Regions from separate parts of the Pseudodesulfovibrio mercurii genome, predicted to be linked through region 1. Evidence: predicted binding sites of a transcription regulator. Region 1 holds the regulator's gene; each other region holds the start of a gene.
The links. The regulator sigma-54, encoded in region 1, starts transcription at its own class of promoters, with help from an activator protein. The targets are predictions, from matches to a motif close to CTGGCACGGNNNNTGCTT.

Region 1 (7,110 bases):
GGGCATGGAGGAGGGGCTCGCCATCCTGGCCGAGGTCAAGGCGGCCACGGGGCTGCCTGTGGTCACGGATATCCACCATCCGGAACAGGCCGCGCCCGTGGCCGAGGTGGCCGATGTCCTCCAGATCCCGGCCTTTCTCTGCCGCCAGACCGATCTGCTGATGGCCGCCGCCCGCACCGGCAGGGTGGTCAACGTCAAGAAGGGCCAGTTCCTGGCCCCCTGGGACATGAAGAACGTGGTCGAAAAGCTCCGCGCGGCGGGCAACGACCGCATCTGGCTGACCGAGCGCGGCTCCACCTACGGCTACAACAACCTGGTGGTGGACATGCGTTCCATCCCGCAGATGCAGGCCTTCGGCGTGCCGGTGATCATGGACGCCACCCACTCGGTGCAGCTGCCCGGCGGACTGGGCGGGGCCTCGGGCGGGCAGCGCGAATACGTCCCGGTCCTGGCCTCGGCCGCCGTGGCCGCGGGCGTGGACGGCGTGTTCATGGAGGTTCATCCCGACCCGGACAGAGCCCTGTGCGACGGCCCCAACTCCCTGCCGCTCAATCAGGTGGAGGGGCTGCTCAACCGGCTCCTGGCCCTGTGGGAGGTCGTCCGTGGCTGACGCGACCGCGCTGGCGCGGAAGATCAAGCTGCTGGTGCTCGACGTAGACGGGGTGCTGACCGACGGCGGCCTGTACTACGGCGACGAGGGCCTCCTCATGAAACGCTTCAACGTGCAGGACGGCCTCGGCATCAAGATGGCCCAGGCCGTGGGCCTTGAGATCGGGGTCATCACCGGCCTGAACCAGAGGCCGGTGGAAAACCGCGTCCGCGAGCTGGGCATCAAGTACTACTACGCCGGACATCACCGCAAGGTCCCGCTTTTCGAGGAGATGTGCGAAAAGGCGGGGGTTGCCCCCGAGGAGGCCGCCTACATGGGCGACGACTGGATCGACCTGGCCGTCATGCGCCGCGCAGGGCTGGCCCTGTGCGTGCCCAATGCGGTGCCCGAGGCCGTCGAGGCCGCGGACTGGGTGTCCACCCGTTCGGGCGGACACGGCGCGGTCCGTGAAGCCATCGCCTTCATCCTCGAGGCGCGCGGCCTCAAGGAACAGGCCCTCAAGCACTGGGTGGACTAGATGAGAGGGCGCCCCGCTCTGGTTCTGTTCGTCATCTTCGGTCTCGGCCTGCTTCTCGGCCTGGCCGTGAACTCCCTCTTCTTTTCCGATCCCATCCTGGAGAACGCGGACACCGCCGCCAAACCGGCCGTGTCCCGCGAGGACATGTTCGCCGACGCCGACGTCTCGGCCGAAGACATCGAGTTGGTCCAGGGCAAGCAGGGGAGCCTGTCCTGGAAGCTGCTGGCCAAGAGCGCCAAGTACAACCAGGAACTCGGCATCATCGCCGTGGACTTTCCCCAGCTGACCGCCTTTTTCGGCGCGGACCGCCAGGAGGTCTACGTCCAGGCCGACCGCGGCGAGGTGGATCAGGAGAACGACAACCTGTCGCTCTACGACGGGGTCAGCGGCCGGTTCGGCAATCTGGCCCTGGACGCCCAGTACCTTGATTATGTGGGCGCAATCGGTAAGGTGTACCTCAAGGGCGGCGTCACCGTGCGCCGACCGGACATGACCGTCCAGGCCAAGGCCATGGAGATCGACCTGGTCACGAGACAACTGGTGGCCGCGGGCGGGGTGGAAGCCCTGCTGGCCCCCGAGGGGCTGGGAAAGAGCCCTTTGATCGAAAACAAGGAATAAGACGTTGCGAAAAACGGTTCGCCATACGGGAATGCTGCTGATGCTGGCCCTGCTGCTGGTGCCGGTTCGGGCCCAGGCCCAGGACTGGGGCGAGGTGCGCGAGGCCATGGTCAACCTGAACGTGCGCAAGGCGCCCGCCCCGGGAGCGGAGCACGTGGTCACCCTGGCCAAGGGCCAGCGGGTGCGCACGGACTTCCCCAAGGACGGCTGGGTGGCCGTGTTCGAACTGGGTGAAAAGGACCGCGACCTCGCCAAGGCCGTGGGCTACGCCAACGCCAAGTATCTCAAGGTGGTCGAGGAGACGCCGGCCGCGCCCGCCCCGGCGCCCAAGGCCGATTCCGGCGAGGGCGAGGTCAAGGCCGAGGTGGCCGAAACCCCGCCGCCCGCCCCCGTCCCGGTGGGCGTGGACCCGAGCCGCATGCCGGTCAGGATCACCTCCGACCGCATGACCTACGACGAGACCGGCAAGGTCATCGCCTTCGTGGGCAACGTGGTCGCCACCCACGGCGAGCTGACCCTGTGGGCCGACAAGCTCTCGGCCTACCTCTCGGCCAGGACCGACAAGAAGTTCTCCGCCGACAGCGTGGACCGCATCGTGGCCGAGGGCAACGTCCGGGCCAAAAAGGGGACCACCGAGGGGACCTGCGGCAAGCTGACCTACCTGGTGGGTCCGCAGCTGCTCAAGATGGAGCGGAATCCCAAGCTTCAGGACGGCCCCAACTCCCTGACCGGCGAAGTCATCAACTTCCACATCAAGGACGACCGGTCCGAGGTCATCGGCGGCGAGCAGCGCGTCAAGGCCATCTTCATGACCCCCGGCAATCTCAAGGTGCAGTAGATGGCGGAAGGACTGCGTGCCACCAATTTGTCCAAGCGGTACGGCCAGAAAGAGGTCGTCCACGGGATCAACATCGAGCTCAACGCCCGCGAGGTGGTCGGCCTGCTCGGCCCCAACGGAGCGGGCAAGACGACCACGTTCTACATGCTCGTGGGCATCGTCCAGCCCAACACCGGCGAGGTCACCCTGAACGGGCGGCCGCTTACGGACAAGCCCCTGCACGAGCGCGCCCGCATGGGGGTCAGCTACCTGCCCCAGGAGAGCTCCATCTTCCGCAAGCTGACCGTGCGCCAGAACCTCCAGATCATCCTGGAGCAGACCGGCCTGACCTCGAAGCAGCAGCGCGTCCGGGCCGACGAGCTCCTGGAGATGTTCACCATCACCAAGCTGGCGGACCAGGCGGCCATGTTCCTGTCCGGCGGCGAGCGGCGCAGGCTCGAGATCGCCAGGGCGCTCATCCTCGCCCCCCAGTTCATCCTCCTGGACGAGCCCTTCGCGGGCATCGACCCCATCGCGGTCATCGACATCCAGGAGATCATCTCCGTGCTCAAGTCCATGGAGATCGGCATCCTCATTTCCGACCACAACGTCAGGGAGACGTTGAATATCTGCGACCGCGCCTACCTGGTCTACGAGGGCACGGTCATCCTGGAGGGAGGGCCGGACGAGATCGTCAAGTCCAGCCGCGCCCGGCAGATATATCTGGGCGAGGATTTCCGTCTCTGAGCCTTTTCCGCATCTTTTTCCGCTTTCCCGATTTACACCGTTCGCAAAGGTTGGTACACTTTTTTCATACCAGAAATATGCCCGTTGAATTTGCAATAGAAACAGGATGTTATCACAATTGTGTTGCATCCTTTAATTCACTGTGACATAGTCGAACTGAAAAAAATGGCTGCCGAATGAAAAAAATTTTCGTTATCCGGCAGCCGATAAATACAACCTCAAGCGGGTGATGAATCATGGGATTGGAACTTCGGCAACAGCTCAAGCTCTCACAGCAACTGGTCATGACGCCCCAGTTGCAGCAGGCCATCAAGCTGCTGCAACTTTCGCGGCTTGAACTGCTGGAGACGGTGCAGCAGGAATTGTTGGAGAATCCTTTCCTGGACGAGACCGAGACCGAGACCGAGGTCCCGGACAAGGCGGAGGTCCTGACCGAATCCCAGGCCGAGGAGGAACTGGTCCGCAACGCGGACTGGGAGAACTACCTCGGCGAATTCTCCTCCACCTCCAAGCAGGCCCTGTCCCGCGACCTGGAGATGCCGGAGGAGGGCATGTCCTTCGAAGCCCGCCTGGCCTCCAAGCCCTCCCTGGAAGGGCATCTCAACTGGCAGATGCGCCTGTCCAGCTTCACCGAGCACGAACTGGCCATCGGCGACGTCATCCTCGGCAATCTCGACTCCAACGGCTACCTCCAGGCCTCCATGGAGGAACTGACCGCCATGGTCCAGGCCACCCCGGAGGAGGTCGAGTCCGTCCTGACCCGCATCCAGCATCTCGACCCCGTGGGCGTCGGCTCCCGCACCCCGCAGGAGTGCCTGCTGGTCCAGATGGAGGTCCTGGGCTACGACGATCCGACGCTCATCTCCCTGGTGCGCGACCACCTGGAGGACCTGGAGAAGAACCGCTACAAGCCCCTGGCCCGCAAGTTCAAGATCTCCATGGAGGACCTCAAGGCCTACCTGGACCTGATCCAGACCCTCGACCCCATGCCGGGCGCCAATTTTTCCAGCACCGAACCGCACTATGTCAGCCCCGACGTCTTCGTCTACAAGTACGGCGAGGACTTCGTCATCATCCTCAACGAGGACGGCATGCCCCGCCTTCAGATGAACACCTTCTACATGGATTCCATGAAGGGCGCGGCCGACAAGGAGAAGGAATATTTTCAGGAAAAGATGCGTTCCGCCGCATGGTTGATGAAAAGTCTGTACCAGCGGCAGCGAACCCTGTATAAAGTAGTCGAAAGCATTGTCGGCTTCCAGAGGGCCTTCTTCGAGGAAGGCGTGACGAAACTCAAACCCCTGATCCTCAAGGAGGTGGCGGAAGACATCGAGATGCACGAGTCCACCGTGAGCCGAATCACGACCAACAAGTATGTTTCGACCCCTCACGGCATCTTCGAGCTGAAGTTCTTCTTCAACTCGGCCCTGGACCTGAACGACGGTTCCCAGGTGGGTTCGGAGAGCGTCAAGGCGCTCATCAAGCAAATGATCGCAGACGAAGACACGAAGAAACCGCTCAGCGACGAGCGCATCGGCGAGATCCTCCAGGAAAAGCTGGAAGTGAACATCGCCCGGCGTACGGTCGCCAAATACCGCTCGGCAATGGGCATTGCTTCGTCTTCAAAACGCAAGCAGTACTTCTAGTCCCTGCTTGGCACTCACAACCAGGAGGCAGCGTATGAACATCAGCTTCACTTTCAAGAACTTCGAGCCTTCCGATCACCTCAAGGGGTATGCGGAAAAGCGTTTTGAAAAGGTAGCGAAATACGTTTCCGATGCGGAGGCAGATCTCCAGGTCAACCTGCTGGTCGATAAGTTCCGCCACAAGGCGGACGTGATCCTGAACTCGGATCGCATTCACATCTCGGCCTATGAAGACTCGGAAGACATGTACTCCACCATAGACATGGTCCTGGACAAGCTGGAAGCCCAGCTTCGCAAGATGCGTGAAAAGATGAAGAATCGCCCCAGGCAGGCGAGTCCCAATAAATTGGTGCAGATGAACTACCTGTCCTACGAGGACCTTGCTTCCGGTTCGTCGCCCACCATCGTCGGCAGCGATGCATACGAGCCCAAGCCCATGTCCGTGGAAGAGGCCGCCATGCAGCTTGATGCCCGCGACAAGGAATTCCTGGTCTTCCTCAACGCGGAGACCGATGGCGTCAACGTTATCTACAAGAGAAAGAACGGCGATTACGGCCTCATAGACCCCGGTAACTAAGCATGAAACTCAGTGATTACCTGGCGAAGGAACTGATCCTTCCCGAGCTCAAGTCCGAGACCAAGTCGGACGTGCTGCAAGAACTCGTCGCCCCCCTGGGCGAGCAATATCCAGAGATGGACACGGACCATGCGGTCCGTGTCCTTCTCGACCGCGAGGGGCTGGGCTCCACCGGTATCGGCGACGGCATCGCCATCCCCCACGGCAAGCTTGAGGATCTGGGAAAGGTCATCGTGGTCGTGGGCCGCAGCCTCAAGGGCGTGGAGTTCGAGGCTCTCGACCACAGGCCCTGTACCATTTTCTTCCTGGTCCTGGCCCCGGAGCAGGTGGCGGGCATGCACCTGCGCGTCCTGGCCCAGATATCCCGTCTCCTCAAGGACGAGGAATTCCGCAAGGCGTTCCTGTCGGCCGAGGACGTCGAAGGGCTCTGGGCCCTCCTCAAGAGCGTGTAACTCCATGGGCGGACTCCGTTGACCTCGACCAATCCCTTTCCCGTGGTGATCGTCACCGGACTTTCCGGGTCCGGCAAGAGCACCGCCCTCAAGGTCTTCGAGGACCTGGGATTTTTCTGTATCGACGGGCTGCCCTCCGAGATGTCGCCCAAGCTGGCCGAGCTCATCCTGACCTTCGACACCAAGTACCGCGGCATGGCGCTCGGCATGGACCTGCGCCAGTTCGAGTTCGTGGACGGCTGGGGAAAGGCCCTGGAGGGGTTCGCCGAGTTGGGCATCACCCCGCAGGTCCTCTTTCTCGAGGCCAAGATGGCCGAACTGGTCCGCCGCTACGCCACCACCCGCCGTCCCCATCCGCTGGAGAGCCGCAACCTCGGCCTGGAAGCGGCCCTGGAGATGGAGAAGAAGCTCCTGGCGCCTGTCCGCTCGGGCGCGGCCCTGGTCCTGGACACCACGGACTACTCCATCCACGACCTGCGCCGGGTCATCCAGACCAAGTGGTCGGCCCTGGAGGACGTGGGGCTGGGCATGCGGGTGCACATCATCACCTTCGGCTTCAAGTACGGCGTGCCGTCCGAGGCGGACCTGGTCTTCGACCTCCGCTTCCTGCCCAATCCATATTTCGACAAGTCCCTGCGCTCCCTGTCCGGCCTGGACAAGGCCGTGTCCGACTACGTCCTGGACAATCCCACGGGGCAGGGCTTCATCCGGCGGTTCCACGATTTTCTGCTCTATCTTCTGCCTCTGTACGCCGAGGAAGGGCGCTACAGGATCACCCTGGCCCTGGGCTGCACCGGCGGCCGCCACCGGTCGGTTTCCGTGGCCGAGTCGGTACTGGCAACCCTGAAGGAAAAGGGGTATACGGTTTCGATCGAACATCGACACATGGAACTCGGATAGACATGGTTGCACAGACTGACAAGAAATCCGGCGTGATCGGCGTGGTGCTGGTCACCCACGGCAGCTTCGGCGAGACCCTGCTCAAGGCGGCCGAGATGGTCCTGGGTCCCCAGGAGAACTGCCTGGCCGTGGGCATCGACGTGAACAAGGGCGTGGACGAGGCCCTGGAAAATGTGCGCAAGGCGATCCAGTCCGTGGAGCAGGGCAAGGGCGTCATGGCCCTGAC
Region 2 (7,110 bases), 490 kb from region 1:
CCAGGTGCATGAGAGTGGCCCACTGGCCGACGACCAGGTTGAAGTCGCCCATGTTGGCGAAGTTCAGGCCGGGGACGCCCGCCTTGACCGCGGCGTCGACGCTGGGGGCCAGGAACTTGAGGCCCAGGACGACCGGGGTGCCGACCGCGCCGAAGGTCACGGGGAAGGAGTTGAAGACCAGGCAGATGATGGCTGCGGCCAGGGGCGGGAAGCCCAGGGAGAGCAGCAGCGGGGCGGCCAGGGCGGCGGGAGTGCCGAAACCGGCCGCGCCTTCGATGAAGGCGGCGAACATGTAGCCGATGATGATGGCCTGGATGCGCCGGTCGGGGGTGATGTTCTGCATGCCGTGCTGGATGGTCTCCATGCCGCCGGAATGCTGCAGGGTGCGCAGGATCAGGATCGCACCGAAAACGATGATCAAAATACCGATGGCCGTCACGAAGCCCTGCAGGGTCAGGGCGGCGACGTAGGCGACGGGCAGTTTCCAGGCCAGGATGCCGCCGACCGCCGCGGTCAGCCAGGCCAGGGGCATGGCTTTGGTGGCGGGCCAGCGCAGACCGACCATCAGAACAAGCGCCACCAGAATGGGCAGCAGCGCGATTAACGCGAGCACTTCGATAGACATTCAACAAACCTCCATGGGTGTGAGGAGCGACCCTCACGGTTGCAACTGATGTGCGGGGCGGGTCAGGCAGAAGCCTCCGCAACAACCCCGCCCCGCACATGCCTCTAACTATTATCTGCCGTCGTCACAGGGTTCGCCGGAACCCGGGGCTTCGGCCGACACACCGGTTTCGCACGCGGCAGGCTCCTCCATCTCGGTCTTGCCGTAGTCGGCTTCGGCCAGATGAGAGAGGATGGCGTAACGGTCGGCGTAGTCCTTCTCCAGTTTCTCGCGGAACGCCTTGGACAGTTCCGGGTGGAACCGTTCGAGCATGGCGTAGCGGTTTTCGCCGGACAGGAATTCCTGGAGGGTTCCGTCGGGAGCCTTGGACTCCAGGATGAACGGATTCTTGCCCTGGGCGGTGAGTTCGGGGTTGTAGCGGTACAGGGGCCAGTAGCCGGAGTCCACGGCCAGCTTCTGTTCGAGCTGGGTCTTGCCCATGCCCTTCTTGATGCCCTGGTTGATGCACGGGGCGTAGCAGATGATCAGGGACGGTCCGTTGTAGGCCTCGGCCTCCTTGAAGGCCTTGATCAACTGCTGCTTGTCCGCGCCCATGGCCACGGAGGCCACGTAGACGTAGCCGTAGGTCATGGCCATGCGACCCAGGTCCTTCTTGCCGGTGGCCTTGCCAGCGGCCGCGAACTTGGCGATGGAGCCGAGCGGGGTGGCCTTGGAGGACTGTCCGCCGGTGTTGGAGTACACCTCGGTGTCCATGACCAGGATGTTCACGTCCTTGCCGGAGGCCAGCACGTGGTCCACGCCGCCGTAGCCGATGTCGTAGGCCCAGCCGTCGCCGCCGAAGATCCACACGGACTTCTTGGTGAACAGGTCGGCGTCGGCCGCGATGGCCTTGAGGTTTGCGTCGGAGGCGCCTTCGAGGGCGGCCTTCAGGGCCGCGCCGGTCTCGGCGGATGCCTCGGCGTCGTCCTTGGCGGCCAGCCAGGCCTCCATGGCGGACTTGACGCCGACGGGAGCGCCGCACAGGGCCTCTTCGCACTTGGCGATCAGGGTCTTGCGGCGGCTGTTCACGCCCATCTCGATGCCGAAGCCGAATTCGGCCGCGTCCTCGAACAGGGAGTTGCCCCAGGCCGGGCCGAAGCCGTCGCGGTTGGTGCAGTAGGGGGTGGAGGGTGCGGAAGCGCCCCAGATGGAGGAGCAGCCCGTGGCGTTGGCGATGATCATGCGCTCGCCGAACAGCTGGGTCAGCACCTTGACGTAGGGGGTCTCGCCGCAGCCCGCGCAGGCGCCGGAGAATTCCATGAGGGCCTGCTTGAACTGGGATCCCTTGACGGAATCACGCTTGAAGGCGTCCTTGTAGGACACGGTTTCGGTGAAGTCGAAGTTGGGCACCTGCTCGCCGGTCTGGGTGGCGATGGGCTTCATGACCAGCGCCTTTTCCTTGGCCGGGCAGATGTCGGCGCAGTTGCCGCAGCCCAGGCAGTCCAGGGTGTTGACCTGCATGCGGTACTTCAGACCGGCCACGTCCTTGCCCTTGGCGTTCTGGGTGGTGAAGGCGGCCGGGGCGTTCTTCATCTCGTCCTCGGTGACCAGCACCGGGCGCAGGGCAGCGTGCGGGCAGACAAAGGCGCACTGGTTGCACTGGATGCAGTTGTCGGCGATCCACTCGGGGACCTTGATGGCCACGCCGCGCTTCTCGTACTTGGAGGTGGACAGCGGCACGGTGCCGTCCTGGGAGAAGACGGAGACCGGCAGGTCGTCGCCCTTCTGGGCCAGGACCGGGCGCATGATGTTCTTGACGTAATCGGGCTCGTCGGTCTCGGGCTTGACGTCGTCGGCAAGTCCGGCCCAGGCGGCCGGGACGGCGATCTCGACCAGGGCGGCCGGGGCCTTGTCAACGGCGGCGCAGTTCATCTCGACGATCTTCGGACCCTTCTTGCCGTAGGCCTTGTCGATGCCGTCCTTGAGCAGGCTGACGGCCTGTTCGAAGGGAATGACGTCGGCCAGCTTGAAGAAGGCGGTCTGCATGACCATGTTGATGCGGCCGCCCAGGCCCACCTCGCCCGCGATCTTGACCGCGTCGATGGTGTAGAACTTGAGGTTCTTTTTGGCGATGGTCCGGCGCATGGCGGCGGGCAGTTCCTGGTCCATCTGCTCGGCGGACCAGGGGGAGTTCAGCACGAAGGTGCCGCCGTCCTTGATGCCGTCGAGCACGTCGTACAGGTGCACGTAGCTCGGGTTGTGGCAGGCCACGTAGTCGGCCGAGGTGACCAGGTAGGTGGACTGGATGGGTTTGTGGCCGAAGCGCAGGTGGGAGATGGTGATGCCGCCGGACTTCTTGGAGTCGTAGGCGAAGTAGCCCTGCGCGTACATGTCGGTGTTGTCGCCGATGATCTTGATGGCCTGCTTGTTGGCGCCTACCGTCCCGTCGGAACCGAGACCCCAGAACTTGCACTGGACGGTGCCTTCGGGGGTGGTGTCCAGGGTCCCGGTCGTGACAAGGGAGGCGTTGGTGACGTCGTCCTCGATGCCCACGGTGAAGTGGGCCTTGGGGGCGGAAGACGCCATGTTGTCGAACACCGCCTTGGCCATGGCGGGCGTGAACTCCTTGGAGCCCAGGCCGTAGCGGCCGGCGGTGAGGACGGGACCGTTGCCCTGTTCCAGGAACACGGTGCTGACGTCCTGGTACAGCGGATCGCCCAGGGCGCCCGGCTCTTTGGTGCGGTCGAGCACGGACACGTACTTGGCGGTCGCGGGCAGCACGGTCAGGAAATGTTTGGCGGAGAACGGACGGTACAGGCGGACCTTGATCAGGCCGACCTTCTCGCCTTCGGCGATCAGGCGGTTGACCACTTCCTCGATGGTCTCGCAGGAGGAGCCCATGGAGACGATGACGCGCTCGGCGTCGGGTGCGCCCACGTAGTCGAAGGGCTTGTAGTTGCGGCCGGTCAGGGCGGAGACCTTCTCCATGTACTCCTCGACGATGGCCGGAATGGCCTCGTAGTGGGAGTTGGAGGCCTCGCGGCCCTGGAAGTAGATGTCCGGGTTCTGGGCGGTGCCGCGAACGTTCGGATGTTCGGGGTTCATGGCCCGTTTGCGGAACTTGGCCACCTTGTCCATGTTCAGCAGGGGCTTCATGTCCGCGTAGTCGATGGTCTCGATCTTCTGAATCTCGTGGGAGGTGCGGAAGCCGTCGAAGAAGGAGACGAAGGGCACGGAGGACTCGACCGTGGACAGGTGGGCCACCAGGGCGAGGTCCATGACCTCCTGGACGGAGGCCGAGGCGAGCATGGCGAAGCCGGTCTGGCGGCAGGCCATGACGTCCTGGTGGTCGCCGAAGATGGACAGGGCGTGGGCCGCCAGTGCGCGGGCCGACACGTGGAAGACGCAGGGCAGCAGTTCGCCCGCGATCTTGTACATGTTCGGGATCATCAGCAGCAGGCCCTGGGAGGCGGTGAAGGTGGTGGTCAGCGCGCCGCCGGCCAGGCCGCCGTGCACGGCGCCCGCCGCGCCCGCTTCGCTCTGGAGCTGACGGACTTCTACGGTCTGCCCGAAAATATTCTTGCGGCCCTGAGCCGCCCACTCGTCGGCGATCTCGCCCATGGTGGACGAGGGCGTGATGGGGTAGATGGCGGCGGTTTCACTCATGGCATAGGCCACCCAGGCGGCGGCGGTGTTGCCATCCATCGTTTTCATCTTTGACATTCGGTTCTTCTCCTATTGTGGATCGTCGGAATTTGTTGGCGTCCGCAGGGCGGACCCCTTCATTTGATGACACGATCCTTACTCAACATCCGTGCCAACTCTGTGAAAAATAAAATGAGCCGGATTTACAGTAGGTTGGGGAGAAGGCAAAACGAAGCGGGCGATTCCGGCAAGGGCGTCAGTCTGAAAAATAGGACGAAATGCAGGTTGCGGACATGATAAAAGCACGATTCATGGGCATTTTTGCGCAAAGTGGCGCGGAGGGGGTGAAACGGGGTGTGTCCGAAAAAAAAGACTGACCGGGATCGTCCGGAATGCGAGGCGTTGCGGATGTCACCGTCCGGTGGTCCGGACCCAGGCCGGGCCGGTTTGGAGAACGGCGTCGTGGATCGGGCATGACGTCGTGTGCGCCCCTTTCAGGTAGCCGGAACTCATCAGAAATTCGCCGACGATCTCGCCGCCCACGAACTTGAAGCGGGTCTTGAACAGTTTGACCCAGTCGGTTTTTTCCAGGGGGTGGTGGGCGTCGAGCCACGCCTTGAAGGAGCCGTGTTCCCGTTGCAGGGCCAGGACGGCGTTCGCGTTGTGGATGGCAGCATCGACCTTGAGGCGGTTGCGGATGATCCCGGCGTCGTTCAGGAGCCGGGTCCGGTCCGCGTCGCCGTAGGCGGCCACGGTGGGAATGTCGAACCCGTCGTAGGCCTTGCGGAAATTGGTTTCCTTGTTGAGGATTGTCCGCCAGCTCAGCCCCGCCTGGTTGATCTCCAGGACGAGCAGGGCGAACAGCTCGGTGTCGTCCTCGATGGGAAAGCCGTACCGGGTGTCGTGGTACGCGCGGTCCACGTCGTTCGCAGGCCGGGTGGCACAGAAGGCGCAATAGGAGTCGAAATCGGCCACGGGCGCGCCTACAGGGACAGGCCGTACTTCTTGAGCAGACCGTAGAAGTGGGAGCGCGAGAGCTTGGACACGTCGAGGATGCGGGGGAGGTCGCCGTCGCACTGGCGGATGAGTTCGCCCAGGTAGACCTTTTCCGCCGTGCTCTTGAAGTCCCGCAGGGTGGGCAGCTCCTGTTCGAAGATGTCCTCGAAGATGTCCTGTCCGATTTTTCGGACAGGCTCCGTGTCTCCGGGCACCGGGGTTTCCTCCTCGGGCAGGGCGTTGGTCATGCGCTCGATCTGGGCCTTGGCGATAAGGATGCGCAGTTCGCGCGGCAGGTGCATGGCGTAGAGGGTCTTTTCCGTGCCGGAGGTGACCACGGCCCGTTCCAGGATGTTGAACAGTTCCCGAACGTTGCCGGGCCAGTCATAGCTCTCCAGGGCCGGGTTGAAGTCCGAGCCGAAGGACTTGGGCGGCATGCCGTACTGGCGGCAGAGCTGGCTGACCCGGTAGGTGCACAGGGCCTTGATGTCCTCGGGCCGTTCCCGCAGGGGCGGCAGGTGGATGTGCATTGTCTTGAGACGATACAGCAGGTCCGATCGGAATGTTCCCTTTTCGACCATGTCGTCGAGGTTCCGGTTGGTGGCCGCCACCAGCCGGAAGTCGCTGGTCTGCTCGCGGGTGTCGCCCACCGGGCGGAAGGTCCTCTCCTGGAGCACGCGCAGGAAGGCCTTCTGCATGCTGAGCGGCATCTCGCCCACCTCGTCCAGGAACAGGGTCCCGCCGTCGGCCAGCTTGACCAGGCCGATGCGGTCCGCCTGGGCCCCGGTGAAGGCGCCCTTGCGGTGGCCGTACAGGGTGGATTCGAGCAGGGACTCGGTCAGCCCTGCGCAGTCCACGACCACGAAGTTGCCGGACTTGCGCTTGGAGTTGGCGTGGATGGTCGAGGCGAACAACTCCTTGCCCGTGCCGGTTTCGCCGGTGATGAGCACGTTGGACTCGGACCGGGCCGCCTGGGACAGGAGGTTGAAGCTGACCTTGATGATCGGGCTGTCGCCGACCACGCCGTTGAGTTCCAGGTTGCGCTCGGCATCCCGTTCGCGCTTTTCGTCGTGGTACTTGAGGGCCCGGCCCAGGGTCAGGGATATCTCGCGGATGGAGGAGGGCTTGAGCAGGTAGTCCCAGACCCCGCCTCGGATGGCCAGCTCCGCGCCGTCCGGATCGCCCTTGCCGGTCAGGATGATGACCTCGGGCGGGTCGGGCAGGGCCATGATGTCCGGCAGGATGTCCAGGCCGTTGCCGTCGGGCAGGCGCACGTCCAGGAAGATCACGTCGAAGGCCTTTTTGCGCATCAGCCGCAGCCCGGAGTCCAGGGTGTGGGCCGAGACGCAGTCATGGGTCAGCCTGGTGATCAGGCTCTCCATGGTCTCGCAGACGTCATGGTCGTCGTCGATGATCAGTATGTCGGCCACGTCATTCCCCCTGTTTCTCTTCGTTCAACACGGTGTTGATGGCCCGAGACAGATCCTGCTTGTCGTATGGTTTGATAACCACCAGACGGATGTTCGGCAAGTCCGCGGCCGCCGAAACCGCGTCCTCGCGGCCGGAGATGAGGATGATCGGCAGGTTCGGGTCGATGACCGCCAGCCGCCGGGCCAGCTGGGTGCCGCTCATGCCGGGCATATCGTAGTCGGTGATGACCAGGTCGAATTCGCCGGGCATGTCGTTGACCCGGCGCAGGGCCTGGAGCGGACTTTCCTGGCCGTCCACCACGTAGCCCATGGTCTCAAGCAGGCGCGGCGTTGTCTGGAGCTGGTCCGCGTCGTCCTCCACGAAGAGGATGTGCGCGCCGAGGTTGTGCGGCACGCCGAGCAGGTCCACGTCCCCGCACTGGTCCGCGTCGCCCT
Region 3 (7,110 bases), 590 kb from region 1:
GGAACTGGAACTCATCGCCAAGGCCATCCAGAGCTACGCCGGGGACGAGTGCACCTTCCACGGGCTCAGGACGCGCAAGTCCGGTCCCAAGCGGTTCATCGACTTCCACCTCCTCGTGCCCGGCTCCATGACCGTGCACGATTCCCACGAACTCTGCGAACTGATTGAAGAGTTGATCCACTCCAAGCTGTCCCGCGCCGAGGTGACCATCCACGTGGAACCGCTGGAAAGCGAGACCTCCTACGACGGCAAGTCCGTGGGCGGGGCCTGTGCGGCCAGCCTGGGCGGCGACTGCCCCATGACCTCCCCGGCAACCCCGACATCTCCGGCCTCCCAGGCCTCTCCGCCGCCCCCTCCCCCGCCCGAAGACGAATCGGGCGAATAGCCCCGATTCCCCTTCTCCATCGACCAAGGTCATGGGCCCCGGCCCATGTCTTTCGCAACGTCGACACCGGCCCCGGGCCGGACGAGGGACATTCGTATGGATATCATCCTGCAGATATGGGGCGGGTCCTGCTACCTGCTCAACAAGATAGGCTTTTGCGGCGCCGAGCGCAGCTCGACGCCGGAAGGCGACCGGCAATGGCGGCTGTGGTCCTGGGGCATCTTCCTGGCAGGGCTGCCCGCCTGGGTCGCGGTCTTCGCCATGGAACGCAACTGGATCGCGGCGAGCGTGGAGGCGGGCGGGTCCCCGGCCATGCTCATGGGCTTCATCATCGCCCTGCGCGGACGGGGACACGAGCCGAGGTGGCTCGACCTCCTGGCCCGCTGGTCGGTGGTCCTCGGCCTGGGCGCGAGCCTCCACGATTTCGGGGGCATCACGACCCTGACGCAGGTCTTCGAACTCTGCGTGGCCGCCGGATTCCTGATGGGCGCCTACCTGTCGGCCAAGGGCAGCGCGCTCGGCTACCTCGGGTTCATCCTCGGCAACCTCGGTTGCGCGGCCCTGATGGGGAGCCAGGAATAATACATCCTCATGGCCCAACAGCTCGTCTCGCTGGCCTTTGTGGCGGACGCCTGGCGCAGCCGCCGAAAGGCCGCGCGGCGAGAAGGGAAACGATAACCCTCTAGGAAACCTGCTTATCCCACGGGAGGTTGGCCAGGATGGCCTGGACCACCGGCTCCAGGGTCGGCCGGTCCACGGCCACGGCCGGGATGCCCTCGGGGTAGACGTTGCGCATGGCCGCGCGGCCCTCCTCGTCGAGCTTGTCCCACTTGTTCAGGACCAGAATGGACGGGATGGAGGACAGCTCCATCTCGTCCAGGATGGCCCGGACCGCCTCCACCTGTTCCTCCACCTCGGGGTGGGAGGCGTCGCAGACCAGGACCAGCAGGTCGGCGGAGTCCAGCTCCTCCAGGGTGGCCCGGAAGGCCTCCTTCAGGTCCGGAGGCAGGCGGCGGATGAAGCCGACCGTGTCGGTCAGGACCACCTCACGCTCCTCGGGGAAGCGGATGCGGCGGCTGGTCGGGTCCAGGGTGGCGAAAAGCTTGTCCTCGGCCAGGACCCTGGAGCTGGTCAGGGTATTCAACAGGGTGGACTTGCCCGCGTTGGTGTAGCCCACCAGGGAGACCACGGGCAGCCCGGCCTTGGCGCGGCGCTCGCGGGTCTGGGAGCGGTGCCTGCGGACCTGCTTGAGTTCGTCCTTGAGACGGGTCAGCCGGTCGTTGGCCCGGCGGCGGTCGATCTCGAGCTTGGTCTCGCCGGGCCCGCGCCCGCCGATGCCGCCCATGAGCCGGGACATGGCCCGGTTCTTTCCGACCAGGCGCGGCAGGGTGTACTTGAGCTGGGCCATCTCCACCTGGAGCTTGCCGGACTTGCTCGTGGCGTGCTGGGCGAAGATGTCCAGGATGAGCTGGGTGCGGTCCAGGATCTTGCGCTCGGTGATCTCGGCCAGGTTGCGCATCTGGGTGGGCGACAGCTCCTGGTCGAAGATGATGATCGAGGCGTTGGCCTGGAGGGCCCGGACCTCGAGGTCGGCCAGCTTGCCCTTGCCCAGGATGAACTTGGGGTTCTGCTTGCGCACCCGCTGGATCATGGTCCCGGCCGCGACCAGCCCGGCCGTGTCGGCCAGCTCGGCCAGCTCGGCCAGGGAAAGTTCCTGCACCGGGCGCGGGGTCTCGTCCACGCTGACCAACAAGGCCCGGTCCTCGTCCGAGCCCGTGCCCTGCCCGTCAGCCTGGCGGCCGAACTCGTCCTCCAGGGCGGCGGTGATGGCCCCCAGGTCGTGCTCGAACCGGTCCCAGCGCACGGGCGGGAACAGCTCGTAGCTCTTCTCGTCCGGGTTGGGCGGCAGCAGGTGGGCGGCCTCGACGGCCACCGGGAACCCCTCGCGCACGGTCAGGGCGGCCACGGAATCGAGGCGCAGGAAGACCATGTCCATGAGGTCCTCCTGGCTCAGGCTCTCCTCGGCCAGGTGGGTGTGCAGCAGCCGCAGGCCGCGCAACCGGCCCGAAGCCATGCGCGCGCGGGGCAGCTCGGGGATGTAGATGGACCGATTGTCGCCCACCAGGACCATCTCCACCTTGCCCTGGCGGTCGATGAGCAGGCCGAGCTGGCGGCCGGTGTCCTGGGACAGTTCGGCCAGCTCGCGGGCCTGCTCGGTGGTGTAGACCGCGCCGGTCGGAAACTGGCGCTGGTACAGGCGGGACAGCCGCTTTATCTGGTTGGGCTTCAACCCCTGGAGGTTGCCCTTGGGCTTCTGGGCTATGATCGTGCTCCCGGTAAGATCCGATTCGGCCATGGGACCGACGCTGATTGACACATACTCGATCAGGGACCGGAAATCATCCCGATTCTTTGCCTCGGGGTGATTTCCGATCCCTGATCGGAAGGGGCATTTCTTTCTTTAATCCCACAGTAAGGCTTTCGAGAGTGGGTCGGCTGTGCATTTTCCCGGGCGAAGCGCAACCGGAGGCGTAGCCGACTACGTTGACGGATTGCGCGAGCCCAAAATGTGCAGACGGCCCGCTATCGGAAGCCGCGTGCGTGATTCCTAGGCGTCGTTCTCGCTGAGGTATTTCGTGATCATGGCGTCATACTCGCTGGTCAGCCGGAAGGTCAGGGTGGCCATCTCCTTGCGGAACTGCAGGGTCAGGCCGCCGTGCTCCTCGATCTCCTGCTCGACCGTCTCGTAGTACTTCGGGTCCGGGACCACGCAGATGGAGTGGAAGTTCTTGGCCGTGGCGCGGAGCATGGTCGGTCCGCCGATGTCGATCTGCTCGACCGCGGCCTTGAGGTCCAGCCCCTTGGCCACGGCGTCGGCGAAGTTGTAGAGATTGACGCAGACCAGGTCGAAGGGCTCGATGCCGAAGTCGCGCAGGGTCTCCATGTGCGCCTCGTCGTCCTTGTCGGCCAGGATGCCGCCGTGGATGTGCGGGTGCAGGGTCTTGACCCGGCCGCCGAGGATTTCGGGAAAATCGGTGACGTCGGACACCGAGGTGACGGGCAGCCCGGCCTCCTTCAGCATCTTCTTGGTACCGCCGGTGGAGACCAGTTCGCAGCCCCGGTCCACCAGGAATTTGGCGAACTCGGCCAGGCCGGTCTTGTCGGTAACGGACAGTATGGCTCGCTTAACAGGCAACAGATTCATCGCAACCTCACTTAATGTTTTGAGAGCCCTTGCCAGATTTGCCGCCCAAAGGCAAGGCGCGGAAGGCCCCGGTTTCCGCCGAAAAACGGCGCAAGGTCCGGCCACTTTTCCACAAGTGTGCAAACCGTTTCGGAGGCGGGGTCCAAAAACCGCGAAAAAACCGGGGACTAGCCGCCGGGGACGGACCGGTACGGGCGGGCCGACGAGTCTCAACAGCCCGCAATGCCAGGAGAACGGGAATCCGATGCAAAGTCGTGGGGAAGTTCGGAAGGGAGGGTGCGCCCGGTGCCGAACGCGGGAGGAACGCGAAAAAACGACACCGCCCCACGGACTTTCCGCAGGGGCCGTCTCTGGGCGTGGGCGTGCCCGATGCGCGCCGGGGATGGTCTCAAGGCTGATTTCCCGCCCCGCCTCCGCACGCGGCGCGGGACGGGAAATCAACGGGAGGGGAGACCGTTATCAGGACCGGAACTGGTCGAGCATTTCCCGGGCCGAAGCGTTCTCGGGGTCCTTGTCCAGGATGAGCTCGAGATGCCGGATGGCCGCGTCCATCTGCCCGACGCAGGCGAGGCACCCGGCCAGGGAGTAGCGCACTTCGTGCTTGGCCGGGTCGATTTCGAGATAGTTCTCAAGGTGCGGGATGATTTCGCCGATGCGTTCCGTTTCATGGCCGAGCCGGATCAGGCTGAACAGGGCGACCATGTTTTCGGGATTCATGCCGAGGGCCTCGACGAACAGGGTGAAGGCTTCGTCCCTGTCGCCGTTCTCCATGCGGATGAGCGCTATCCCGGAAAGACTCTTGTCCGAAGGCTCGATCTTGTGGGCCTTCCTGTACATGACCTCGGCATCCTCCAGATCGCCGCGCTGGACGGCGACCGTGGCCAGGCCGAGGTACGGGTCGGGATGGACGCCGTTGGAGCTGACGGCCTTCCTGTAGTACTCCTCGGCCTTGTCCAGCTCACCCATGAACAGGTAGCATTCGCCGAGTTCCTTGTTGATTTCGTAATCCAGATGACCACTCATAGTTCCCCTCCATTTCTCCTTTACCCGGGATGCCGGGCTGAAAAGATCTCCTTGGCCGATTCGGCCGACTCCGATCTAGCAATCAATGTGCCAAGGAGCGGAAGCCGGCGTTCCGACGCCCGGCCGAGAAATTTGCAACATACTGAATAAAAACGCTTTTAACATCATACACCCGGTGAACGGTCCGCACCCGGCACCGGCCGGAAACGGGCCAAAGGGAATATTCTGCCCTGTTTCGCCGCCCGCCCGGGACCGGCCCGGGCACGGTCCGTGGCCGGGAGTCTGACGTCGGCCCTGTTCTTTTTCACACTTCATTCATAATTTCAATAGGTTGTTTGATTGGAACGGGAGTTGCTTAGTGTCTGGCGGCCCCGGCGGAAAAACGTGCCCGCGCCGGGCCGCAACCGACACGCGAATGCAGGAGGAGCAAGGCATGCGAGGACTTTTCGAGCACAACCTCAACGTCACGGCAAAGGTCATGGACCTGCGCCTGGAACGTCAAAATATCGTCACGGGCAACATCGCCAACGTGAACACGCCCGGCTACAAGGCGCGCCGTCTCGAATTCGAGGAACGCCTCCAGAGCGCACTGAACCAGAACGCCCTGGGCAAGCTGACCCGCACCCAGCAGGACCACCTGCCCATCGCCTTCGACCCCAACGGGTTCAAGGGCGACGGAATCCAGGACCTCCAGGCGCGGGAGGTATACGGCCAGGACGAGGTCAACCTGGACAAGGAAATGGCCACCAACGCCAAGAACACCATGATGTACAACGCCCTGGCCTCGGTCATCAAAAAGAGTTTCGACGGCATGGGCAAGGTCATCCAGGAAGGGAGCAAGTAAATGGACTTCATGACGGCACTCGACATCAGCGCGTCCGGGCTCACGGCCCAGCGGGCGCAGCTCAACGTCATTTCCATGAACATGGCCAACATGCGCACCACCGAAACGGCGGGGGGCGGTCCATACCAGCGCAAGACGGTCTCCTTCGAGGCCACGCCGGTCTACTCGCCCTTCGACCAGGCCATGCAGGACCAGCTCAACCGCAACCTGGAGGGGGTCAAGGTCACCGGCGTGCTCGCCGACAACCGCCCGTTCAAGCAGGTCTACGAGCCGAACCACCCGGACGCCAACGACCAGGGCTACGTGTTCTACCCGGACATCAACGTGGTCGAGGAGATGGCCAACATGATGCAGGCCATGCGCGGCTACGAGGCCAACGTCCAGACCGTCCAGGCGGTCAAGAACATGTTCCAGAAAGCCCTGACCATAGGCAGCTAGGGCAAGGAGGTACGGTAGATGGTCGTCAAAAGCGTCGCCCTCAACGCCTATCAGAACGCCATGGATATCCGCCGCCGCACGGTGGACTCCACGGTTTCCCAGAGCCTGAGAAAACCCCAGGAACCCGTCCGCAGCTTCAGCGATACCCTCAAGTCCTCCCTGGTCAAGGTCAACGACCTTCAGGAGACCAAGGAGACCATGATCGAGGAGTTCGCCTCGGGCAAGACCCAGAACGTGCATGAACTGATGATCTCCATGCAGAAGGCGGGCATGGCCATGCAGATGACCGGCGCCGTCCGTTCCAAGATCATGAACGCGTACAAGGAAATCATGCAGATGTCCTTCTAGGGCGCTGCCGCCAACGCTAGCCGGAGAAAGAGAAGATGCCCCCGTTCGTCGCCGAATACTGGTCCAAGATGCAGGGAATCTGGGCCGACCGCACCGTGTCCCAACGCATCCTCATCGGCGGTCTGACCGCCGCCGTGGTCATCTCCTTTGCGCTGATGATCTACTGGATGAACAAGCCCGACTACCGGGTCCTGATGACCAACCTCTACCCGGAGGACGCCTCCAGGGTGGTGGGCATGCTCCAGGCCCAGAAGGAGGACTACAAGCTCGAAAACAACGGCACGACCATCATGGTCCCGGCGGACCGGGTCTACGAGCTGCGCCTCAAGGTGGCTGGCGAGGGCAACCTGCACGGCCAGGGCATCGGCTTCGAGATCTTCGACGAGGTCCAGATCGGCCAGACCGACTTCGTCCAGCACGTCAACTACCAGCGGGCCCTCCAGGGCGAGTTGGCCCGGACCATCACCGAATTTCCCATCGTGGACAAGGCCAGGGTCCACCTGGTCATCCCGCAGAAATCCCTGTTCATCGAGGATCAGGTGGCGCCGTCCGCGTCCATCGTCCTCCAGCTCAAGGGCGAGGGCAAACTCGAACCCGACGAGATCAAGGGCATCGTCAACCTGGTGTCCATGGCCGTGGAAGGGCTCGAACCCAAGAACATCACGGTCACGGACATGAAGGGCCATCCCCTGTACACCCCGGAGGACCAGTCCACCGGCCTGGCCATGTCCAACGCCCAGCTCCTGCACAAGGCGGACGTGGAAGGCAAGCTGCAACGCCGCATCCTCGAACTGCTCGGCCCGGCCGTGGGCCCGGACAAGGTCATCGCCAGGGTCAACGCGGACCTCGACTTCAGCCAGCGCACGG
Region 4 (7,110 bases), 860 kb from region 1:
GTGATCATCGCCGCATACATGTGGCTGGACGAAAACGAGGCCAAGACCCGCAAGCCCCGGGTGGTCATCGCCGGCAAGAACAATACCGTCGACGAAATCCTTGAGTGCGAACTCATCAACCCGGATTTCTAGACGTCAGCAAGCAGCACAACCCCCAAGGAGGGTCCGATGCAGATTGAAGGCAAATACCTGTTCACTTCCGAATCCGTGACCGAAGGCCACCCGGACAAGGTCGCCGACCAGATTTCCGACGCCATCCTGGACGCCATCATCGGCCAGGATCCGAACGCCCGCGTGGCCTGCGAGACGCTGGTGACCACCGGCCTGGCCTTCATCGCCGGCGAGATCTCCACCACCGCCTTCGCGGATTTCCCGGAGATCGTCCGCGCCACCATCAAGGACATCGGCTACAACAGTTCCGACACCATGGGCTTCGACTGGCAGACCTGTGCGGTCATCTCGTCCATCGACAAGCAGTCCCCGGACATCGCCCAGGGCGTTGACCGGGTCAAGCCCGAGGACCAGGGCGCTGGCGACCAGGGCATGATGTTCGGCTACGCCACCAACGAGACCCCGACGCTCATGCCCACCCCCATCTACTACGCCCACAAGCTCTCCCGCCGCCTGACCTACGTGCGCAAGGAGGGCATCCTCGACTTCCTGCGCCCGGACGGCAAGACCCAGGTCTGCGTCCAGTTCGACAGCGGCAAGCCCGTGCGCATCGACAACGTGGTCGTCTCCTCCCAGCATGACGCCAACATCGCCTACTCCGACCTGAAGGAGGCCATCCTCCAGGAAGTCATCATGAAGACCCTCCCGGAGGAGCTGCTCGACGACCACCTCAAGACCTACATCAACCCCACGGGCCGGTTCGTCATCGGCGGCCCGGTGGGCGACTGCGGCCTGACCGGCCGCAAGATCATCAACGACACCTACGGCGGCGCGGGCGCCCACGGCGGCGGCGCCTTCTCCGGCAAGGACCCGTCCAAGGTGGACCGCTCCGGGGCGTACATGGCCCGCTACGTGGCCAAGAACGTGGTCGCCTCCGGTCTGGCCGACATCTGCGAGGTCCAGATCGCCTACGCCATCGGCGTGGCCCAGCCCGTGTCCGTGGTCGTCAGCTCGCGCGGCACCGGCCAGGTCAACGACGAGACCCTGACCAAGGCCGTGACCGAGGTCTTCGACATGCGCCCCTACTTCATCCAGGAGCGCCTCAAGCTGCGTCGGCCCATCTTCCAGAAGACCACCAACTACGGCCACTTCGGCCGCGAGCTGCCCGAGTTCACCTGGGAGCAGACCGACGCCGTGAACGATCTGCGCACCGCCTGCAAGATCTAGTTCCGCGCCCCGTTCCGAAAACAAACCGCCCGGTCCGGCATATGCCGAACCGGGCGGTTCCCTTTTGAGCGTGCGGCCAACCCTATCGGGGGCCTCCCTCTTCGGCCCGGATCATGTCCACGCACAGAATGCGATGACGGCCGCTGCTCTTATGGTAAAAGACGTGGGAAATGGTGATGCACAGGTTGCCCGAGGCGAGCGAAATGTACGGCCGGGTGGTGAACTTCTCGAGCCCGGCCTGGATGGGCAGGAAATATTCCTTGAGGGAGTGGTCCGCGCCCACGCTGGCGGGTTCGTACAGGAACCGCTTGCAGGTCTTGAGGCGCGTCGGGTCGCAGACCGTGTCGGTGATCTGGTTGCCGCGCATGTCCAGGACGTAGAGGCACTCCACGCCGTCGTAGGTATCGACGAAATTGGAAAGGACCTGGCCCATGTCCTTGGCCAGGGTCTCGGCCAGCTCCTGGCACATGGTCAACACGGTCAGGTCGTAGCTGGAATAGAGCCGCTTGTCGTCGGCGATCTGCTGGGTGCGGTTGGCCCGGTGGCGTTCGGCCAGGGCGTCCACCTTGCCCGCCATGCCGGGCACGGCGTCGAGTCCGGGCGCGGGCCGGGCGAAATAGAACCCCTGGAACACGTCCACCCCGTTGCTGAGCAGGCACATGGCCTCCTCGGCGGTCTCCACGCCCTCGGCCAGGACCAGGCAGCCCAGCCGGTTGGACATCTGGACGAAGCTGCGGACCACCTCGAGCTTGTGGAAGTGGCGGTCCACGCCGTTGATGAGCGTGCGGTCCAGCTTGATGACGTCGGGCTTGAGCAGGGGGATGCGGTCGAGGTTGGAGAAGCCCGCGCCCACGTCGTCCAGGGCGATGAGGAAGTCGTTCTCGCGATAGAACTGGACGAAGGCCATGAGGGCGTCCATGTCCTCGCACCGGGATTCTATGATCTCGATGATCACGTTGCTCGGGCTGATGCCGCAGCGGGTGACCAGGTTGAGGACGTGGCAGGAGCCGCGCGTTTCCTCGTTGATGCAAGAGGCGTCGATGTTCATGGAGAGCATCAGGCTCTTGTCTTTTCTGTGCAGGGCGGCGAAGGATTCCGCTGCATTTGTTCGGCAGGCCCGGTCCAGTGCGAGCCGGGATGCCCTGTCCCGGGCCTGCTCGAACAGCAGGGTTGGAGGTATGATTTCTCCGCTTTGGGGGTCGAACCCCCTGCTCAGCGCCTCCAGTCCGACGACCGCTTTCCGCTTGAGCGATACCTGGGGCTGGAAGTGCGTGATCAACGAACGGTTTTCAATGATCTTCTGTATGTCGGGCACTGCGGTCAACACTGAAATACCTTGCCAGTCGGCCGTTACGTTTATCCACCCAGTGCCCGAATCCGTCGCATGGGGCCGGGGCGGCGATCCCGCCGCCCCGGCGCTCCTATGCAGTCGCAATCCATCCTAGAGGATGCCGTCCTCACCGGTCCTGATGCGCAGGGCCTTGGTCAGTTCGGTGACGAAGATCACGCCGTCGCCTTCGCTTCCGGTCTGGCCGGAGGACAGGATGGCGTCGATGGCCTTCTGTTCGAAGTCGTCGTTGACGCCGATCTCGAGGCGGACCTTCTTGAGCAGGTTCACTTCCATCTGCACGCCGCGGTAGGTTTCGGTGAATCCCTTCTGGCGGCCCGAGCCCAGGATGTTGGTCACGGACAGGGAGTAGATCTCCTTGGCGTAAAGTGCCTGCTTCACGTCGTTCAGCTTTTCGGGCCTGATGTATGCTATGATGAGCTTCATTGTATATTCTCCTTAAGAATGATCTCTGGTTACTTCGACGCGTCGACTACTCGTTGCTGAAGAGCTGGAAGCCGTTGTAGGCCTCGGAGCCGTGCTCGCCGATGTCCAGACCCTTGAGCTCCTCTTCCTTGGAGGCGCGGAGGCCGACGACACCCTTGAGGACGTTCATCAGGATGAAGCCGCAGCCGAAGGCCCAGATGAAGATGGCGCCGACGCCGAGCAGCTGCACACCCAGGAGGTGGACGCCGCCGCCGTAGAACAGGCCGCCGTCAACGTTGAACAGACCGGCGGCGATGGTGCCCCAGGCGCCGCAAACGCCGTGGACCGAGGAGGCGCCGACCGGATCGTCGATCTTGAGGACCTTGTCGATGAACTCGATGGACAGGACCACCAGGACACCGGCGATCAGGCCGATGACGATGGACGCGCCGGGGGTGACGGTGGCGCAGGGGGCGGTGATGCCGACCAGGCCGGCCAGGGCGCCGTTCATGGACATGGAGATGTCGGGCTTGCCGAAGCGGAACCAGGCGAAGACCATGGCGGCGAGCGTACCGCCGCAGGCGGCCAGGGTGGTGTTCATGGCGATCAGGCCGATGGCGTCATTGGCCTCGACGGTGGAGCCGGGGTTGAATCCGAACCAGCCGAACCACAGGAGGAAGACGCCCAGACCGGCCAGCGGGATGTTGTGGCCCGGAATGGCGCGCGCCTTGCCGTCCTCGGAGTACTTGCCGATGCGCGGGCCGAGCACCAGGGCGCCGGCCAGGGCGATCCAGCCGCCCACGGAGTGGACCACGGAGGAACCGGCGAAGTCGCAGAAGCCGAGGTTGGCCAGCCAGCCGCCGCCCCAGACCCAGTGGCCGGAGATGGGGTAGATCACGCCGGAGATGACCATGGAAATGATGACGTAGGTGCCGAACTTGGTGCGCTCGGCCATGCCGCCGGAGACGATGGTGGCGGCGGTGGCGGCGAACACGGACTGGAAGAACCAGAAGGTGTAGGTCCAGGGCAGGTCGGCCTCGGTGATGCCGGCCAGGGCGTAGCCGGAGGTGCCGATGAAGCCGCCGGCGTCGGCGCCGAACATGATGGCGTAGCCGAACAGGAAGAAGATGATGGAACCGGCGGCGTAGTCCAGGAAGTTCTTCATCATGATGTTGCCGGCGTTTTTGGCGCGGGTGAAGCCGCACTCGACGCAGGCGAAGCCGGCCTGCATGAGCATGACCAGGGCGGCGGCGATCAACGTCCACAGAATGTTGGCGTTGGACTGGGTGAGGACCTCCACTTCCTGGGCGTGGGCGAAGGTGGGGGCCAGGACTGCTGCCAAAGCGGCCACGCCTATGGCGAGCCTCTTGGAAACATGGGTCGGGGACTTTCTCGAAAACATTGCAATACTCCTCTTTGAATGGAATGCGTTTCTAACCTGCCCTCCCTCTATCAAGAGTCGTGCCAATCACGGTTTTCATTGCTATTCACGTAAAATCGCCGCTCGCAGGCGGTTTCAGATGGTCACATTTTTTCATTTTTGTGATAAAGTACATTTTTGCAGGGTGAAAATTACCCCAAAATTGTCAATATGTAAAAAATTGTCAAAACACCCTAAAAATGACCGCCGGTCGCAAATTAATCATGCGATTCACGCTATCTCCTTGAAATCGTGAAAAAAGTTTTTGTTGACACCACGGCCGCAACCGTGTAGCTCTATTGGCCATGAACTCCACCACCGTTTCCAACGCATACTTTTCCAACTTTTATTTTTGGTATTGGTTTAGCCATGCCCGCGGGCTTGGAAGAGGTGCTGTGTAACCTGTTGGTGGATCACACAAGCGAAAAAGAACTTCTTCAAGGGCCGCGGGCGAAAGCCGGCGGCCCTTGTTTTTTTCATCGGCCGCCGGACCCGCCGCTCCTTGAGGGCAACAACCGCAAAAGGAGAGAGAACCATGCACATCGGTAAAGCCATCCGGCTGGAGCGCATCTTCAACCGCAACACCGGCCGGACCATCATCGTCCCCATGGACCACGGCGTGACCGTGGGCCCCATCGACGGGCTTGTCGACATGCGCGAGGCCGTGGGCCGGGTCGTGGACGGCGGGGCCAACGCCGTCATCGAACACAAGGGGCTGGTCCGCTGCGGCCACCGCGCCCAGGGCAAGGACATCGGGCTCATCGTCCACCTGTCCGCCTCCACCTCCCTGTCCCCCTTCCCCAACGCCAAATCCCTGGTCGCCTCGGTGGAGGACGCCATCCGCCTGGGCGCGGACGCCGTGTCCATCCACTGCAACCTCGGCGACGAGACCGAGGCCGCCATGCTCGGCGATTTCGGCCGGATGTCCTCCGAGGCCGCCAACTGGGGCATCCCGCTCCTGGCCATGGTCTACGCCCGCGGCCCCAAGGTGAAGAACGAATACGATCCCGCCGTCGTGGCCCACTGCGCCCGGGTCGGCACCGAGCTCGGCGCGGACGTGGTCAAGGTCAACTACACCGGCGACAAGGAGACCTTCGCCCGCGTGTGCGACGCCTGCTGCATCCCCGTGGTCATCGCGGGCGGCCCCAAGCTTGACAGCACCGAGGCATTCCTTCAGATGGTCCATGACTCCCTGGAGGCGGGCGGCGCGGGATTGTCCGTGGGCCGCAACGTCTTCCAGCACGAGAATCCCACCCGCCTGGTGGAGGCCCTGAACATGATCGTCCACGGCGACGAATCCGTCGAGGCCGCCCTCAAACACCTCAACGCCTAGCGAAGCCGTCATGAAAAAAGTCATCTTCAAATCCGTACCCTTCGACAAGAACCTGATCACCCTGGCCCTGGAATCCGGCGTGGACGCCGTCATGGTCGAAAAGGACCGGGCCGCGGACGTCAGGGCCCTGGGCCGCGTGACCGTCATCACCCCCGAGGACATGCCCGTGGTCGAGCTGACCAAGAAGGCCGACGAGGACGTGGCCGTCAAGGCGATCCAGGCGGGCAAGGACGTGGTCCTTAAGAAAGGCTGGGAGATCATCCCGGTGGAGAACATCCTGGCCCAGGTGGACCGCCTGGCCCTGGAATGCGAATCCCTGGACCGCGCGGTCCTGGCCGCGGGCATCCTCGAACGCGGCTGCGACACCATCGTGGTCCTGCCCGAAGGGGCCGCCGACCTGAAGCGGATCGTCGCCGAACTCAAACTCTCCCAGGGAACCATGGAACTTCAGACCGCCACCGTCACGGCCATCGAACCCACCGGACTGGGCCACCGCGTCTGCGTGGACACCATCTCCATGCTCAAACGCGGCCAGGGCATGCTCGTCGGCAACTCCAGCGCCTTTTCCTTCCTGGTCCACGCCGAGACCGAGTCCAACCCCTACGTGGCCGCCCGCCCCTTCCGGGTCAACGCGGGCGCGGTCCACGCCTACACCCAGATGCCGGGCGACAAGACCACCTATCTCGAAGAGCTGGCCGCTGGCACGGACGTGCTCATCGTCGGCGCGGACGGGTCCACCTCCCTGGCCACCGTGGGCCGGGTCAAGGTCGAGGTCCGGCCCATGCTGCTCCTCACCGCCGAGGTCAAGACCGATTCCGGCGTCAAGACCGGCCAGGTCTTCCTGCAGAACGCCGAAACCATCCGCGTGGTCTCGGACAAGGGCGACCCCGTGTCCGTGGTCACCCTCAAGGTCGGCGACAAGATCCTGGTGCGCACCGACCAGGCCGGACGCCACTTCGGCATGCGCATCAAGGAGGAGATCAAGGAGGGCTAGCCCCCCATCTCCTTCCCCCGCCTCGACGTTCCCGCCGCTTCCGCGCGGCGGGGGTTGAGAAAATGCGGGCAATGAAGCAAGACAGTAGGAATACGAGTGAACGGCGCCCCGGCAGCCGGAGGCAAACCTGGAGAGACCATGGCCGACCAGACCAAAGACCAGACCGACATCCCCGATCTCGGGGAACTGCGCGATTCCATAGACGTCCTGGACAAGCAGATCGTGGACCTGCTCAACAAACGGGCCGAGCTGTCCTTGAGCGTGGGCCGTTA

Region 2: a site for sigma-54 is predicted at 4,408-4,425, ahead of nifJ (pyruvate:ferredoxin (flavodoxin) oxidoreductase). Genes of this name have one in related genera too.
Region 3: a site for sigma-54 is predicted at 4,953-4,970, ahead of flgB (flagellar basal body rod protein FlgB). Genes of this name have one in related genera too.
Region 4: a site for sigma-54 is predicted at 4,542-4,559, ahead of DND132_RS16135 (ammonium transporter). Genes of this name have one in related genera too.

What each region holds. Positions count from the first base shown of each region.
Region 1 covers NC_016803.1:586,984-594,093, reverse strand. The annotation lists gene kdsA (3-deoxy-8-phosphooctulonate synthase) at 1-610, shown strand, start outside; gene DND132_RS02790 (KdsC family phosphatase) at 603-1,127, shown strand; gene lptC (LPS export ABC transporter periplasmic protein LptC) at 1,128-1,745, shown strand; gene DND132_RS02780 (LptA/OstA family protein) at 1,777-2,583, shown strand; gene lptB (LPS export ABC transporter ATP-binding protein) at 2,584-3,309, shown strand; gene rpoN (RNA polymerase factor sigma-54) at 3,546-4,955, shown strand; gene hpf (ribosome hibernation-promoting factor, HPF/YfiA family) at 4,990-5,532, shown strand; gene DND132_RS02760 (PTS sugar transporter subunit IIA) at 5,535-5,984, shown strand; gene rapZ (RNase adapter RapZ) at 6,003-6,884, shown strand; gene DND132_RS02750 (PTS sugar transporter subunit IIA) at 6,887-7,110, shown strand, end outside.
Region 2 covers NC_016803.1:1,074,093-1,081,202, reverse strand. The annotation lists gene DND132_RS05085 (L-lactate permease) at 1-625, opposite strand, end outside; gene nifJ (pyruvate:ferredoxin (flavodoxin) oxidoreductase) at 737-4,327, opposite strand; gene DND132_RS05075 (DNA-3-methyladenine glycosylase I) at 4,661-5,224, opposite strand; gene DND132_RS05070 (sigma-54-dependent transcriptional regulator) at 5,233-6,675, opposite strand; gene DND132_RS05065 (hybrid sensor histidine kinase/response regulator) at 6,677-7,110, opposite strand, start outside.
Region 3 covers NC_016803.1:1,178,329-1,185,438, forward strand. The annotation lists gene DND132_RS05515 (cation diffusion facilitator family transporter) at 1-385, shown strand, start outside; gene DND132_RS05520 (hypothetical protein) at 482-967, shown strand; gene hflX (GTPase HflX) at 1,068-2,741, opposite strand; gene DND132_RS05530 (IMP cyclohydrolase) at 2,994-3,590, opposite strand; gene DND132_RS05535 (tetratricopeptide repeat protein) at 4,050-4,613, opposite strand; gene flgB (flagellar basal body rod protein FlgB) at 5,047-5,457, shown strand; gene flgC (flagellar basal body rod protein FlgC) at 5,458-5,895, shown strand; gene fliE (flagellar hook-basal body complex protein FliE) at 5,914-6,243, shown strand; gene fliF (flagellar basal-body MS-ring/collar protein FliF) at 6,279-7,110, shown strand, end outside.
Region 4 covers NC_016803.1:3,590,259-3,597,368, reverse strand. The annotation lists gene panD (aspartate 1-decarboxylase) at 1-132, shown strand, start outside; gene metK (methionine adenosyltransferase) at 169-1,338, shown strand; gene DND132_RS16145 (EAL domain-containing protein) at 1,421-2,653, opposite strand; gene DND132_RS16140 (P-II family nitrogen regulator) at 2,780-3,112, opposite strand; gene DND132_RS16135 (ammonium transporter) at 3,159-4,493, opposite strand; gene DND132_RS16130 (2-amino-3,7-dideoxy-D-threo-hept-6-ulosonate synthase) at 5,047-5,844, shown strand; gene DND132_RS16125 (3-dehydroquinate synthase II family protein) at 5,855-6,838, shown strand; gene pheA (prephenate dehydratase) at 6,977-7,110, shown strand, end outside.